DNA from 2 places in the Methylobacterium sp. CM6246 genome. Region 2 is predicted to be linked to the other one. Evidence: riboswitches for the same ligand, from Rfam matches in the RefSeq annotation. Region 2 holds a riboswitch; the other holds the start of a gene.
What was found. Region 2 has a riboswitch for thiamine pyrophosphate ahead of thiC (phosphomethylpyrimidine synthase ThiC). Riboswitches for the same ligand answer to the same signal wherever they lie in the genome.
Positions count from the first base shown of each region.

Region 1: it holds a riboswitch for thiamine pyrophosphate, as region 2 does, so the genes downstream of both, thiO (glycine oxidase ThiO) here and thiC (phosphomethylpyrimidine synthase ThiC) in region 2, are expected to answer to the same signal.

Region 1 covers NZ_JBTXKY010000001.1:4,887,325-4,894,686, reverse strand. Annotated here, with positions in the region: gene rpoD (RNA polymerase sigma factor RpoD) at 1-41, shown strand, start outside; gene ACYQPG_RS23635 (adenylate/guanylate cyclase domain-containing protein) at 120-1,379, shown strand; TPP riboswitch at 1,503-1,631, shown strand; gene thiO (glycine oxidase ThiO) at 1,696-2,919, shown strand; gene thiS (sulfur carrier protein ThiS) at 2,916-3,128, shown strand; gene thiG (thiazole synthase) at 3,131-3,934, shown strand; gene ACYQPG_RS23615 (thiamine phosphate synthase) at 3,931-4,566, shown strand; gene ACYQPG_RS23610 (peptidase domain-containing ABC transporter) at 4,672-6,444, shown strand; gene ACYQPG_RS23605 (peptidase) at 6,461-7,210, opposite strand; gene ACYQPG_RS23600 (transglutaminase family protein) at 7,325-7,362, opposite strand, start outside.
Region 2 covers NZ_JBTXKY010000001.1:1,893,176-1,900,537, forward strand. Annotated here, with positions in the region: gene ACYQPG_RS09360 (DUF3100 domain-containing protein) at 1-638, shown strand, start outside; gene ACYQPG_RS09365 (M20 aminoacylase family protein) at 738-1,901, shown strand; tRNA gene ACYQPG_RS09370 (tRNA-Gly) at 2,172-2,245, opposite strand; gene ACYQPG_RS09375 (hypothetical protein) at 2,436-2,771, opposite strand; gene ACYQPG_RS09380 (hypothetical protein) at 3,011-3,439, shown strand; gene thiC (phosphomethylpyrimidine synthase ThiC) at 3,563-5,449, opposite strand; TPP riboswitch at 5,524-5,629, opposite strand; gene ACYQPG_RS09390 (alpha/beta hydrolase) at 5,831-6,670, shown strand; gene ACYQPG_RS09395 (HNH endonuclease family protein) at 6,692-7,066, shown strand; gene ACYQPG_RS09400 (acyltransferase family protein) at 7,172-7,362, shown strand, end outside.

The DNA of each region.
Region 1 (7,362 bases), 3.0 Mb from region 2:
CGTCGCGTAGCCGGAAGCTCCGGAGCTTCCTGGACAACTGAGCCCCCGTCGCGGCCCCCCCGCGGCGCCTCCCCTCCGACTGCGTTGCCAGGCGGCTGCGCGGCCCCCACCTTGGCGCCATGCTCGAACGCCGCCCGCCAACGCCCGGATTGCCGACGGCCTTCGCGGACGGCTCCGAAGCCGACGACGTGCCCTTCGGCGCGCTCCAGCCCTCGGTGGGCATCCGCGACTGGCTGTTGGGCGAGGGCGCCCGGCTGCAGAAGGCCGAGGACATGCTGTCCGGCCTCGCGGAGCGGCTGATCGCCATCGGCGTGCCGGTGGATCGGGCCTCCACTGCGATCGACACCCTGCACTCGGAATATGCCGGCGTGGGCCGGGTCTGGACCCGGGACGGCGGCACCAGCGTGCGGCTGTTCCCGCACGGGGGCCGCTCGCAGGAGGCTTATCTCAACAGCCCGTTCCACACCGTCCACGAGACCGGCGAGTGGCTGATCCTCGACGTGGCCGAGACGCCGGACGATGCCTACGCGATCATCCCGGACCTGAAGGCCGGCGGCTACACCCACTACGTCGTGGCGCCGCTGTTCTTCACCAACGGCACCAAGAACGGGATCACCTTCGCGACGAAGGCGCCCGACGGGTTCGGCGAGGACGACATCGCGATCCTCCGCTTCGTCATGCCGGCGCTCGCCGCCGTCGCAGAGATGCGCGTCCTCAACAAGCAACTCGACCACGTGCTGCGCCTCTATGTCGGCGACGAGCCGCACCGGGCGATCCTGGCCGGCGACATCCGCCGCGGACAGGTGACGCGGATCCGCTCGGCGATCCTATTCGCCGACATGCGGGACTACACCCGGACCTCCGCCGACATGACTCCCGAGGAGGCGGTCGGGCTGCTCAACGTGTTCTTCGACTGCCTGGTGCCGCCGATCGAGCGTGAGGGCGGCGAGGTCCTGAAGTATCTGGGCGATGGCTTGCTGGCGATCTTCCGGGAATCGGGCGACGATCTCGGGGGGGCCGCCAAGGGGGCGCTCACTGCGGCCCAGAACGCGCTGGCGGCCCTCGACGAGGCCAACGCCCTGCATCAGTTCTCGGTGCCGGTGGCGGCGGGAATCGCGCTCCACCACGGCGAGGCCGCCTACGGCAATGTCGGCTCGGGCTCCCGGCTCGACTTCACGGTCATCGGCCGCGACGTGAACCTCGCCAGCCGGATCGCCCGGCTGAACCGCCAGCTCGGCGAGCCGCTGCTGATGTCGAAGCCGTTCGTGGACTTCCTCTGGGGCGATCCGATTCCCCTGGGCGAGCACGTCCTCGACGGCTTCCGCGAGCCCATGGCGGTGTTCCGCCCGAAATTCCTGCGGCCGCGTGCGCCGAGCTGACCGGCGCAGCAGCGCCTCCGCCCGATGCTCCAGGCTGTGACGGCCACAGGCCGTTTGTCCGCCCCCGATAGCCCGCCCGCAAACCGCGGGCTTGACCCGCGGGGCCCGCGCGACCAGATCTATCGCTGTTCCAGGGAGATCCCCGGCAAGGGGCTGAGAAACCGCTGGCACGTCCCCCCGGACCTGCGGCGCGGAAATCCTTCGAACCTGATCCGGCTCACACCGGCGTAGGGATTGGACCGCGGCCGCCTGAATGGCAGGTCACCGCTTCTCACCGAAGCAGACGGCCCGATCTTCGCGACGGAATTCCGCGGAGATGACTTTGGCTTTTGACCGCCCCGTTTCGCCGATCGGACGCCGCCGCCTCCCGGGCGGCTTCGCTGCGCAGGCCTCGCTGCCGGCGCGTGCCGATGTCGCCGTCGTCGGCGGCGGGTTGATCGGCCTGTCGATCGCCTGGCGGCTCGCACGCGCCGGCCGCGCGGTGGTCGTCATCGAACGCGACACGATCGGCGCGGGTGCGAGCCTGGCCGCCACCGGCATGCTGGCCCCGGCCGCCGAGCACGAGCCGGGCTCCGATCCGCTGCTGCCCCTCGCCTTCGAATCGCTCCGGCTCTGGCCGGGGTTCCGCGACGCCCTCGAAGCCGAGACCGGCCTGTCGATCGATTATCGCGCGGACGGGACCGTCGTGGTCGCCATCGGCCGCGACGAGGTCGAGCGCCTGCGCTTCCGCTACGACCTGCAGCGCCGCTCGGGCCTCGACGCCGCGTGGCTCCCGGGCACCGAGGTGCGGCGCCTTGAGCCCGCCTTGCGGCCGGCCGTCACCGCCGGAATCCATTGCCCACTGGATCACCAGGTCGATCCCCGCCTCGTTATGGCGGCACTGGCCGAAGCCTGTCGGCGTGCCGGCGTGACGCTGGTCGAGGGCCTGGCGGTGAGCGGGCTCGACTGGTCCGGCGGAACGGTGACCGGCATCCGAGCCGGCGACGAGGCCGTGACGGCCGATACCGTCGTGCTGGCCTCCGGCGCGTGGAGCGGGGAGGGCGGCCTGCTGCCCGAACATCTCGCCTTGCCGGTGCGACCGCTCAAGGGCCAGTCGATGGCCCTGCGCACCACCGCGCGCACCGGCACGCTCAGCCGGATGATCTGGACCGAGCAGGTCCACATGGCGCCCAAGAGCGACGGCCAGCTGATCGTCGGCGCAACGGTCGAGGATTGCGGCTTCCGGTCGGGCATCACCGCCGGCGGCCTCTTCGCCCTGCTCGAGGGCGCGCGCCGGGTGCTGCCCGGCATCGAGGAGATGGAGGTCGAGGCCGTGTGGGGCGGCTACCGTCCGACCTCGGACGACGACGCGCCGATCATCGACACGCTCGCGCCGGGCCTCGTCGTCGCCACCGGCCATCACCGCAACGGCTACCTGCTCGCCCCCGTGACGGCCGAGGCGGTCGCCGAACTCGTCACACGCGGCGCGCTGCCGGAGATCGCACAGCCGTTCACTCGGGCGCGCTTCGACCGACGCGAACCCACGAGGGCCTCGGCATGAAGCTTCTGGTGAACGGAGAAATGCGGGATCTCGCGGTCGAGACCATCGCGGCCCTGTTCCGGGCCGAGGCCGACGAGACCGGTATCGAGAGCCCCCAGGGCATCGCCATCGCCCTGAACGGCCGCGTGCTGCGCCGCCGGGACTGGGACGAGACGCCGGTCGCCGAGGGCGACCGGGTCGAGATCGTCCGCGCCATGCAGGGAGGTTGACCATGGACCAGACCGTCACGCCGCTGCGCCCCGAGACCGAGGCAGACCGCTTCACCATCGCCGGGGCGGAGCTGTCCTCGCGGCTGTTCATCGGCACGGCCGGCTACCCGACCCAGGCGATCATGCGCGACGCGGTCGCGGCGTCTGGGGCCGAGGTCGTCACCGCCTCGATCCGGCGAGTGTCCCTCCAGGGCCACGGCTCGGACACCGTGCGCATCCTGAAGGGCAAGCGCTTCCTGCCCAACACCGCCGGCTGCGAGACCGCCCGCGACGCGATCATGACCGCCGAGCTCGCCCGGGAGGCTCTGGACACCAACTGGATCAAGGTCGAGGTGATCGGCGACCGGGAGACCCTCTATCCCGATGTGGCCGAGTTGATCGAGGCCTGCCGGCATCTGGTGGACGAGGGCTTCGTGGTCCTACCCTATTGCAACGACGATCCGGTCGTCTGCCAGCGCCTGGAGGATCTCGGCTGCGCCGCGATCATGCCGATGGGCTCGCTGATCGGCTCCGGCATGGGGGTCGCCAACCCGGCCAATATCGAGCTGATCTGTCGCCGCGCGAGCGTACCGGTGATCGTCGACGCCGGCATCGGCACCGCCTCGGATGCGGTCATCGCCATGGAGCTCGGGGCGGCGGCCTGCCTGATCAACACCGCCATCGCCAAGGCCGACGACCCGGTGCGGATGGCCCGGGCCATGGGCCGCGCGGTCGAGGCCGGGCGCGATGCCTATTGCGCCGGCCGCATCCCCCGCCGCGGCCGGGCCGATCCGTCGAGTCCGCAACTCGGCCTCGTCGGCTCGTGAGACCGCTGCCGTCGCGGCTGCTGGCGGTGACGGACCGGCACGGGCACGCCCGGCCCCTGGCCGACACCGTGCAGGCGGCGCTCGACGGCGGCGTCCGCTGGATCTGGTTCCGCGACCGCGACCTCGACCCGGAGGCGCGACGCAGCCTCGGCGCCGGAATCGCCGCCAGGGTCCGTGCGGCGGGCGCGTTCCTCACGGTCGGTGGTGACATCGCCCTGGCTGAAGCACTCGGGGCGGACGGCGTGCATCTCGGTGGCGGCACCGGGCCGGAATGGATCACGGCGGCCCGCGCGGCCCTCGGACCGGATGCGCTGATCGGGATCTCGGCCCACGCACGCGTGGAAGTCGAGGCAGCCGCCAGGACCGGCGCCGACTATGTCACCCTGAGCCCCATCTTCCCCACCGCCAGCAAGCCCGGCTACGGCCCGGCCCTCGGTCCGGAGGGCATTGCGGCGGCCCGTCGTGCCGACCTGCCGATCGTCGCCCTCGGTGGCGTCACGCCGGAGCGCATCCCGCTCTGCCGGGATGCGGGTGCAGCCGGGGTCGCCGTGATGGGCACGCTGATGCGCGCCGCCGGGCCCGCGGCCGCCGCCCGTCGCATACTGGCGGCCTGGGACGGGTACCAGCCCTAACCCCCGTCGGGCGCAGGCGGACGGCGTCTCCGGGTGGACCGCCGCGGAGCGGTCGCCAGCGCCGCGAATGTATGCCTCACTCCGCGCCCGATTCGGAGCGCGGGGGTGGTGTTGCGGGCAGACCGTTCGTCCTTCGGCTGGCGCTGGCTCGGCCGTTCGCTCGCGTTGCGCCGGGGGCAGGTGGCCCGGCTCCTAATCGCGATCGCGGCGGGATACGGCGCCGGGCTGGTCTTTCCGGTCGCCACCCAGCGCATCGTCGACGCGATCGTGGCCGGGCAGGCCGACCTGCACCTGCTCGGGCTGGCGCTGCTCGCACTCCTGTCGATCGCCGCCGAGGTCGGGCTCACCGCGTTCCGGGGGCGCCTGATCATCGCGCTGGCGGTCTTCCTCGACCGCCGGATCTCCCGCCGCGTCTTCGCCCACCTGCTGCGGGTGCGGATCGACGGTGCCGCCTTCAAGTCCGGCGAGGTCCTGAACCACTTCCAGCAGATCACGAAGATCCGGGACTTCGTCCTGCATCAGATCCCGAACACGGTGATCGATGCCGGCGGCGCGCTCGTCGCCTTCGGCCTGGTCCTCTACTACGACGTCGCGGTCGGGGCGGCGCTCGCGGTGGCGGCGCCGCTGATCGTGATGATCGCGAGCAACCAGATCAGCGGCATCTGGAAATCCGCGAAGGCCTATTACCAGTCGATCAGCGTCCGTGACGGCACACTGGCCGAGAGCGTCAACGGCCTGGCCACCGTGAAGTCGCTTGCCCTCGAAGCCGGGCGGATGCGGCGCTGGATTACGGTGACGGACAGCACGCTTGCCGAACTGAGCGGCGTCATGGACCTGCAGCGGCGCTACGGGCTGCGGTCCCAGGCGGTCTCGCGGGCGATGACGCTGCTGGTCATCGGCGTGGGCTGCTGGCGGATCTATGGCGGCTACCTGACCGTCGGCGAGTTTTTGGCGATCCAGGTGGTCGCGGCACGCATCACCGGCCCGCTTCTCGGCAGCGCCGACATCCTGCGCATGGCCCAGGAGGTGAACGTCGCGATCCGCGAGATCGGCGGCTTCCTCAGCCTGCCGCGCGAGCAGGCCGGCCGCCATCCGCCCCTGCGCCGGATCGGTCCCGGCGGCATCCGCCTCGACGGCGTCTCACTGACCTATCCGGGTGCGGCGCGGCCGGCGCTGCGGGATCTGAGGGCGACCCTGCCGGAGCGCGGCATCGTCGCCATCGTGGGACGCAACGGCTCGGGCAAGTCGACCCTGCTGCGCATCCTGCTCGGCCTGCAGCGCGACTATACCGGCCGGGTCGAGATCGGCGGTGCCGATCTGCGGGATTACGATCCCCGATGGCTGCGCGGCCGGATCGGCACCGTGGATCAGGATACGATGCTGTTCTCCGGCAGCGTGCGCGAAAATCTCGCTGCGCAACGCCCGGATGCGGCGGCCTTCGACGCGGCCCTGGACTTCGCCGGGCTGCGGGGACTCGTCGAGACCCTGCCCGAGGGTCTCGATACGTCCCTCGGCGAGGGCGGCCGGACCCTGTCGGGCGGCCAGCGCCAGCGCCTGTCGATCGCCCGTGCGGTGATCCGCAACCCACCGGTGGCACTCCTCGACGAGCCGACCGCCTTCCTGGACCCAGAAGCCGCCCTCGCACTGGAGAGCAACCTCACGGCCTGGGGCCGCGAGCGGCTGCTGATCCTCGTCACCCACCATCTCGCCGCGGCGCGCCAGGCCGACCGGATCCTGGTCCTCGACGACGGCCGCCTGCTCGGCGACGGGCGGCACGACGATTTGCTGCGCACGGTGCCGCTCTACGCGGCTTTGTGGGAAGATTACACGCGCGCGATGGTCAGGAGCGCAGACCGGGCCATCGAGCCGGCCGGCTGACCTTCCTTGACCGGCCCTATTTGGCCGTCGGGCCGTAGGGCGGGCGCGGGATCGCCCGGTGCGCGGCCCGGAGCGCGGCCGACCAGCGCTCGCGCAGGTCGTGGAAATAGCCCTCGCCGGCCTCGATCCGATGGTTCACTTCGAGGTCGAGGCCGTTGCGGCGGGCGACTGCGATGTCGATCGGCAGGCCGACGCCGAGGTTCGACCGCATGGTCGAATCCATCGAGACGAGGCTGACCTTGAGGGCGTCGTAGAGGTCGCTCTCGAACTTCACCGCCCGGTCGAGGATCGGCTTGCCGTACTTGTGCTCGCCGATCTGGAGGAAGGGCGCGTCGGTGCTGCACTCGATGAAGTTGCCGGCCGAGTAGATCAGGAACAGCCGCATGCCCTCGCCGGCGATCTGTCCGCCGAAGAGCAGCGAGATCGAGAACCGGATGCTGGCCGCCTCGAACCCGTCCCGCTCGATCGCCCGCACCCGCCGGATGGCGCGCCCGATGAGCTGCGCGGCCTGGAACATCGTGGGCGCTTCGATCAGCTTCTGCGGCGGCTCGCCGTCGTCGCCGGGCACGCCCTCCTGAAGCAGGCTCAGGACGGACTGGGTGATCGACAGGTTGCCGGCCGAGGCCAGCATCATCACCCGCTCGCCCGGCACGTTGAAGTGGTGGAGCTTGCGGTAGGTCGAGATGTCGTCGAGCCCCGCATTGGTGCGGGTGTCGGCGACCATCACGAGCCCCTCCTCGACGAGGACACCGACGCAGTAGGTCATGGATCTCGGGCTCTCGCGGGGTGGGTTTCCGGCTCTCGCCGAGCCGGCGGCCCGCCCTTCAGGGAAACGGGCAAAGGATCAGGCGAAGAATCAGGCAGGGAATCAGGCAAGGACTCAGGACTGTGCGGCGTCCCTGCCTTGCTCGACGCGGA
Region 2 (7,362 bases):
ATGTCGCCACCTTCGCGGCAGCGAGCAACCTGATCACCACGACCATCGGAACCTACTTCACGCTCTTCCTGTCGCTGCCCTTCACGATCTGGGCCTACGGCAAGCTCGAACCGATCCTCGGGCGCAACCGACCCAACACCATCCGGGAGCCTTCGGCCGTCGCCGTGACCCCGGAGCATGAGGAAACCGCGATCGGATTGGCCGAGATGCTGGTGGCGTGGCTGCTGATCGGCGCCTACGGGCTCATCGGCAACTATCTGACCTACGGCGTGATCCCCGACGCCGCCGTCGTGGGCGGGATGGCGATCATCATTGGCGTCGTGATCCTCGGCTGGGGTCTCTACGTGCTCTCGGCGCGGAAGCTTCCCGCGGTGATCTGGGTCTCCCTGATCGGCATGGCGCTGACCTATCCGGCGATGCCGTACGCGGCCGAGATCGCCGCGATGACCGGCAAGATCAACTTTCTCGCCCTGGCCACTCCGATCCTGACATTCGCCGGCCTGTCCATAGCCAAGGACATCCCCGCCTTCCGGCAGCTGGGCTGGCGCATCGTCGTGGTCTCGTTCATGGCGAATGCCGGCACATTCCTGGGCGCGACCTTGATCGCGCAGTTCTGGATGCATGTGCCGGTGACGTGAGACATGGTTCGATCCGCCGCCGGGCCGGGCTCGGTGGCGGATCGACCGACCCGCAGGGATGGCCGGGATCGGACCTGTGACGGCCAGGGAGCGAACGGCATGAGCATAGACGCGGACATCCTCGGTCGCATGGTCGCCTGGCGGCGCGACCTGCACGCCCACCCGGAGCTCGCCTTTGCGGAGGTCCGAACCGGGGACCTCGTCGCGCGCGAGCTCGCCGCCTGCGGCTTCGAAATCCATCGCGGCCTGGGCCGGACGGGCGTCGTCGGGACGCTGCGCCGGGGAGAGGGCCCGATCGTCGGCCTGCGCGCCGACATGGACGCGCTGCCCATCCACGAGGCGACCGGTCTGCCCCACGCCTCCAGGAACCCGGGGGTGATGCATGCCTGCGGGCATGACGGGCATGTCGCGATGCTGCTCGGCGCAGCCAGCCAGCTCGCCCGCGCCGAGAACCTGCGCGGTACGGTCCGGGTCATCTTCCAGCCGGCCGAGGAATGCGAGGGCGGCGGCCGGGCGATGGTCGAGGACGGCCTGTTCAGGATGTTCCCCTGCGACACGGTCTGGGGCCTGCACAACTGGCCGGGATTGCCACTCGGAGCCTTCGCCACCTGCCCGGGCCCGATCATGGCCTCCCTCGACACGTTCGAGATACGCGTCAGGGGCTCGGGGACGCACGCCGCCATGCCGGAGCGGGGCATCGACACGCTGGTGATCGCCTCCGAGACGGTTCTGGCCCTGCAGACGATCGTCAGCCGCCGGATCGCCCCGCTCGATCCCGCGGTGGTGAGCATCACCCAGGTCCACGGCGGCGACGCCTGGAACGTGATCCCGGACCTCGCCACGATCCGGGGGACCGTCCGCTGCCTGTCCGAGAGCGTGCGCGGGACGGTGGCGGCTCTCATCACGGAGATCGCCACGGGCACCGCCCGCACGCATGGCGGCGCCGCCGAGGTCGATTACCACACCGGATATCCCTCGACGGTCAACGCCTCGGACGCCGTCCCGCTCGCGCTCGCCGCGGCGGCCCGGGTCCCGGCGATACCGGCCCGGCATGGAAATGTCGCGCCGTCGATGGCCTCGGAGGACTTCGCCTACATGCTGCAGGCCTGCCCCGGCGCCTACGTCTGGCTCGGCACCGACGGCGCCGAGCCCGGCCGGCCGCTTCACAATCCCGGCTACGACTTCAACGACGACGCCCTGCCGATCGGGGCCGCCTATTGGGTGGCCCTGGCGACCGGCATGCTCGAAGCGGCCCGTACGTAAGTTTGCCGACGCTTCGGATATCGAGGCCCGCACCTGCGAAGTTGCCGAACGGCTTCGCAGGCGGATGAGGGATCTTGAGACGGAGAACCGGCATCTTTCGCCGGTAATCGCAGATCTGACGCTCGACACGCTGATCTTACAGGATGCGTCCCGGAGAGGCGTCTCGAGCCCCGGGCGCCAACGCGCCCGTGGCGAACACATCTCGCCACCCCGTGGGGCTGATCAGTCGCGGCGAGCGGAACTGACGGGCTGATGTAAAGTAGAAAAAAGTGGAGCGGGCGGCGGGAATCGAACCCGCATATTCAGCTTGGGAAGCTGACGTTCTACCACTGAACTACGCCCGCGGACACGGCCGGTGCGGTGGAGTAGCGCCCACAAGGCCGGGGCCTCGTGGGTGCTCCGTGCACCCGTGTACGAATGCGATCTAGCAGCCCGCCGACAAGTCCGTCAAACGGGGTCTTTCGGTTTCTGCAGGAAAGCGTGTTCGCAAGCCGGACCTCGCCCAGTGGAGCGACCTGCGCCGGAGCCAGCGTCTCAGGCGATCCGGGACAGGTTCCCCGCGGCGGCGTGCGATTCGCGGGCGGCGTCATAGGCCCGGTTGCGCAGGGCCGTCTCGCTGGGCAGCTGTTCGACGACGTTGCCGGACCGCGAATCCACCACCTGGAACACGATCGAGCTCGTGTCCGGATCCTGAATGTAGCGCGCCTTGTCGCTGGTGGGGGTGATGTCGAGCTTGACTGCCGGTTCCAGCGGAGCGGTGGCGGCCTGGGCCGGCGTCGTGTCCTGGGTGGCGGCCGGAGCGGCCGATGCCGCGAGCGACTCGAGACCCTGCGGCCCCGGCGTCGTCGCATTGAGCGGACGGATATCCATGGCTGATCTCCTGCGATCCTGTGATCGAGGGATTCAGCGGTTCTGCCGCCTAAGCGTCCGTTAACGGCCCCCCCCGGCGCAGGGGATGGTTGCGCGGCAGCCGGAGTCGCGATGAAGATCGCGTTACCGGAACGGCATCATTTTGCGATTCGTCTGGTCCTTGATGCCGCGCACCGCGCGGGTGGGGCGATCCGTGTCGCTATTGCGCCACGGGGAACGGCACGCGTCCGGAGGTATCCATGCGCTGGACCCGAATAGCGGTGGCGCTCCTGATTGCGGCGTTTGCCGAGGCACCACCGGGCAGCGGACAGGCGCGATCAGGATTATCACCCCGGGGGGCGTTCATCCGGCAGCATCGCTGCGAGGTCGTGGCGCGCCTTGACGCGATCCATCGGCGCGGGCCCGTCGAAACGTCGCGTGATCGCTTCATCGTGGTGGCGCTGCGCGATCGGCCGATGCACTATGTCCAGTGCATCTTCCAGCCCTTCGATACCGTGATGTTGTGCGAAGCCTCGTCTGGCGCCTACGGGAAAACGGGTTTTCGGCTCCAGGCGCAATCCCAGGCCGCCCTCCGGGCCCTTCAGTATGCCCAAGCCACGGAGAAGCGAATTTCTCGCGCACCGTCAGCCTCGGAGATCCTCCCGAGGTCGGCATCGCCGCCGACCTGATGCTCGCGGCGCTCTACGATGCCTACGGGGCCGAGCCGGACTCGGCGATCGAGATCACGGCACCGCGCGGCGGCGGCGGGTGCGGCACGCCCACGTCTTGAGCGGACGGGGCGTGCCGGCTCCTCATTCGGCCGCGTCGATGTAGAGCTTGCCGCCTTCGGCCAGGAACTCCTGGGACTTGGCCCGCATGCCGGCCTCGGCCTCGGCCTTCGACATAGCGGGCGACGCGCCCACGACCTCGCCCGCTTCCTCCATCGCCAGCACCTCGGCGCGCAGGTCCTGGGTGATCTTCATCGAGCAGAACTTCGGCCCGCACATCGAGCAGAAATGCGCGACCTTGTGGGCGTCCTTGGGCAGGGTCTCGTCGTGGTAGCGACGGGCCGTATCCGGATCGAGGCCTAGGTTGAACTGGTCTTCCCAGCGGAAGTCGAACCGGGCGCGGCTCAGCGCGTCGTCGCGCAGCTGGGCGGCCGGGTGGCCCTTGGCGAGGTCGGCGGCGTGGGCGGCGATCTTGTAGGTGATCACCCCGGTCTTCACGTCGTCGCGGTCCGGCAGCCCGAGGTGCTCCTTCGGGGTGACGTAGCAGAGCATCGCGGTGCCGAACCAGCCGATCATGGCGGCGCCAATGCCCGAGGTGATGTGGTCGTAGCCGGGGGCGATGTCGGTGGTCAGCGGGCCGAGGGTGTAGAACGGCGCCTCGCCGCACTCCCGCAACTGCTTCTCCATGTTGACCTTGATCTTGTGCATCGGCACGTGGCCGGGGCCCTCGATCATCACCTGGCAACCCTTGTCCCAGGCGATCTTGGTCAGTTCGCCCAGCGTCTCCAGCTCGCCGAACTGCGCGGCGTCGTTGGCGTCGGCGATCGAGCCCGGACGCAGGCCGTCGCCGAGCGAGAACGACACGTCGTAGGCCCGCATGATGTCGCAGATCTCGTCGAAATGCTCGTACAGGAACGATTCCCGGTGCCCGGCCAGGCACCAGCGCGCCATGATCGAGCCGCCCCGCGAGACGATGCCGGTGACCCGACGGGCGGTGAGCGGCACGTGCGCCAGCCGCACGCCGGCATGGATGGTGAAGTAGTCGATGCCCTGCTCGGCCTGCTCAATCAGCGTGTCCTTGAAGACTTCCCAATCGAGCTTGAGCGGGTCGCCACCGACCTTCTCGAGCGCCTGGTAGATCGGCACGGTCCCGATCGGCACCGGGCTGTTCCGGATGATCCACGAGCGGATGTTGTGGATGTTGCGGCCGGTGGACAGGTCCATGACCGTGTCGGCGCCCCAGCGGATCGACCAGACCAGCTTCTCGACCTCTTCCGCGGCCGACGACGTCACGGCCGAATTGCCGATGTTGGCGTTGATCTTGACCAGGAAGTTCCGGCCGATCGCCATCGGCTCCAGCTCGGTGTGGTTGATGTTGGCCGGGATGATCGCGCGGCCGCGGGCGATCTCGTCGCGCACGAATTCTGGGGTGATGAACGGCGGCACCGACGCACCGAAGCTCTCGCCGTCTGCCAGCGTGGCTTCGGCGCCCGCCAGCATCGCGTCGCGACAGGCGTTCTCGCGGTGGGCGACGTAGATCATCTCCTCGGTGATGATCCCGGCTCGGGCGAACTCGTACTGCGTCACCATCTGCCCGGGGGCCGCCATGCGGATCGTCCGGGTAGCGGGGCAGGGCGCCACGAGCTTGTCGCCCGCGAAGCCGTTATCCTCCGGCTTGACCGCACGGGGCTCAACCGCGGTGTAGCGGCGCGCCGCGATCCAGGGCTCGCGCACGCCGGGCAGGCCGGCGGTGAGGTCTATGCGGGCGTCGGTCTCGGTGTAGGGGCCCGACGGATCGTAGACCCGCACCGGCTCCTCTTTCGGATCGGACAGGGCAATCTCGCGATAGGGCACCCGGATGTCCGGCCGGCCGACCGGATTCGCGTAGACCTTGCGCGACCCGGTGACCGGACCCGTGGTCACGGTCTCGGGGCTGCCTTTCACGTCCTTGGGGAGAACGGGTGCGTTCATCGTGGGCCTCTCCTCGTGTTGGAGCGCTCCGGACCACGCGATGGCTGAGATGAGATCCGGCCGCACGCACGCGAGCAGCCGCAGGTTCCCGTCCCTCCGCCGGTATGAGCCGGATCAGGTTCAAGGGTCAGGGCAGCATGCCCAATCTCAGCCCCCTTCGGGGCCCCCCTCGGAACGGTTCGAGACTCGGCCCCGGGGATCGGTTTGTCAATGCTGCGGCGAGGCGAGCGGATAACAGGCTGGTGTTGTCCGGCGGGAGAAGCTCCGGTCGCCCAAAGCCAAGCACCCTGTGTAGGGGCAGGGCCGCCCAACCACTCATCAAAGCCGTCCTGGGCCAAACAAACTTGGCTACGATGCCCATCTTTGAACCTTCAAGAAACGATGCGCATCCTGCTCCTGCTGCTGGCCGCCCTGGCGGTGCTCTACCTGGCTTGGCTCGTCGCCCTGGTGCTGTTCCAGCGGCGGCTGATCTACCCGGGCGCGGCCTGGAACGGGCAACCCGTGCGCATCCAGGCGGCACCGCCCGGGACCGAGCCGGTCACGGTAGCGACAGAGGACGGCGAGCGGCTGTTCGCCCTGTGGCGGCCGCCGCATCCCGGCTGCGGCATCGTCATCAGCTTTCACGGCAACGGCTCCCGGCCCGAGCCGCACGCGGCACGCTTCGCCGCGGATCCGTGGCGCGCGGCCGGCTGGGGTGTGCTGGCGCCGGCCTATCGCGGCTATCCTGGCTCGACCGGCACGCCGAGCGAGGACGGCCTGATCCGGGACGGGCTGGCGGCGGTCGCGGCCGCTGAGGCACGGTCCCCGGGGGCGCCGATCCTGCTGCATGGCCATTCCCTGGGTGCCGCGGTGGCGGTCGCGATCGCCGGGCAAGTCGAGGCGATCGGGCTCTACCTTGAAGCACCGTTCGACTCGCTGACCCATGCCGTGCGGCTGCATGTCCCGCTGGCACCATCCTGGCTCCTGCGCGACACCTATCGCTCGGACCGGCGCATCCAAGGCACGTCCGCGCCGGTCCTGATCGTCCAGGGCACCGACGACCCAGTGGTGCCGGCCGAGCTCGCCCGGGCGCTCGCTACGGCGGCGGGGCCCCGAGCGCGGTTCGAGCTGGTGCCGGGCGACCACATGTCGATCTTCGGGTCCCGGGATCGCGAGGCCGAGGCGTGGTTCCGCGGACGTGTGGGGCCGGCCTGCAGGACGCCGGATCAGGCTGTGCCCTGAAAGGACGGGAGGAGACATCGTTTGGTCGGACGCCGCTCCCGGCGCTGGAAAGCCGACGATCCGGAGATGCCCGGCGCGGTTGCCCGGATGGATCCGGTCTGCCCGCTCTGCGGCCGGCCTATCCCGCCCCGCGCCCGCTCCAGCCTGCACCACCTCACCCCGAAGCTGAAGGGCGGCACCCACCAGGGCACTGTGCGGCTGCACCAGATCTGCCACTCGGCGATCCATGCCCGCTACAGCGAGGCCGAGATCGCCCGTCGGCTCGCCGACGTGGACGCGCTGCGGGACGATCCCGAGATCGCGCGCTTCGTGGTCTGGATCCGCGGCAAGCCCGACGACTTCCACGCCGCCACGCGCATGACCCGCGACCGCCGCGCGGGCAAGCGTCGGGATTGAGGCAGCCGTTTACCCGGCGCTCAGGACATCTGCAGGTTCCGGTCCCGGGCCGGCAACCCCGTCAACCTTGTCGGTCCACACTGGCCCCGGTCTGGGAGCTGAACGATGGGCGGGGCAGGGGACGCGGACGGCCGGCTGGCCTGGGTCGATATCGCCAAGGGGATCTGCATCCTCCTGGTGGTGATGATGCATTCCGTCATCGGCACCGGTGCGGCCCTGGGCGGCGAGGGATTCCTGCACCCGGTGGTGGCCTTCGCCAAACCGTTTCGGATCCCGGATTTCTTCCTGCTGTCCGG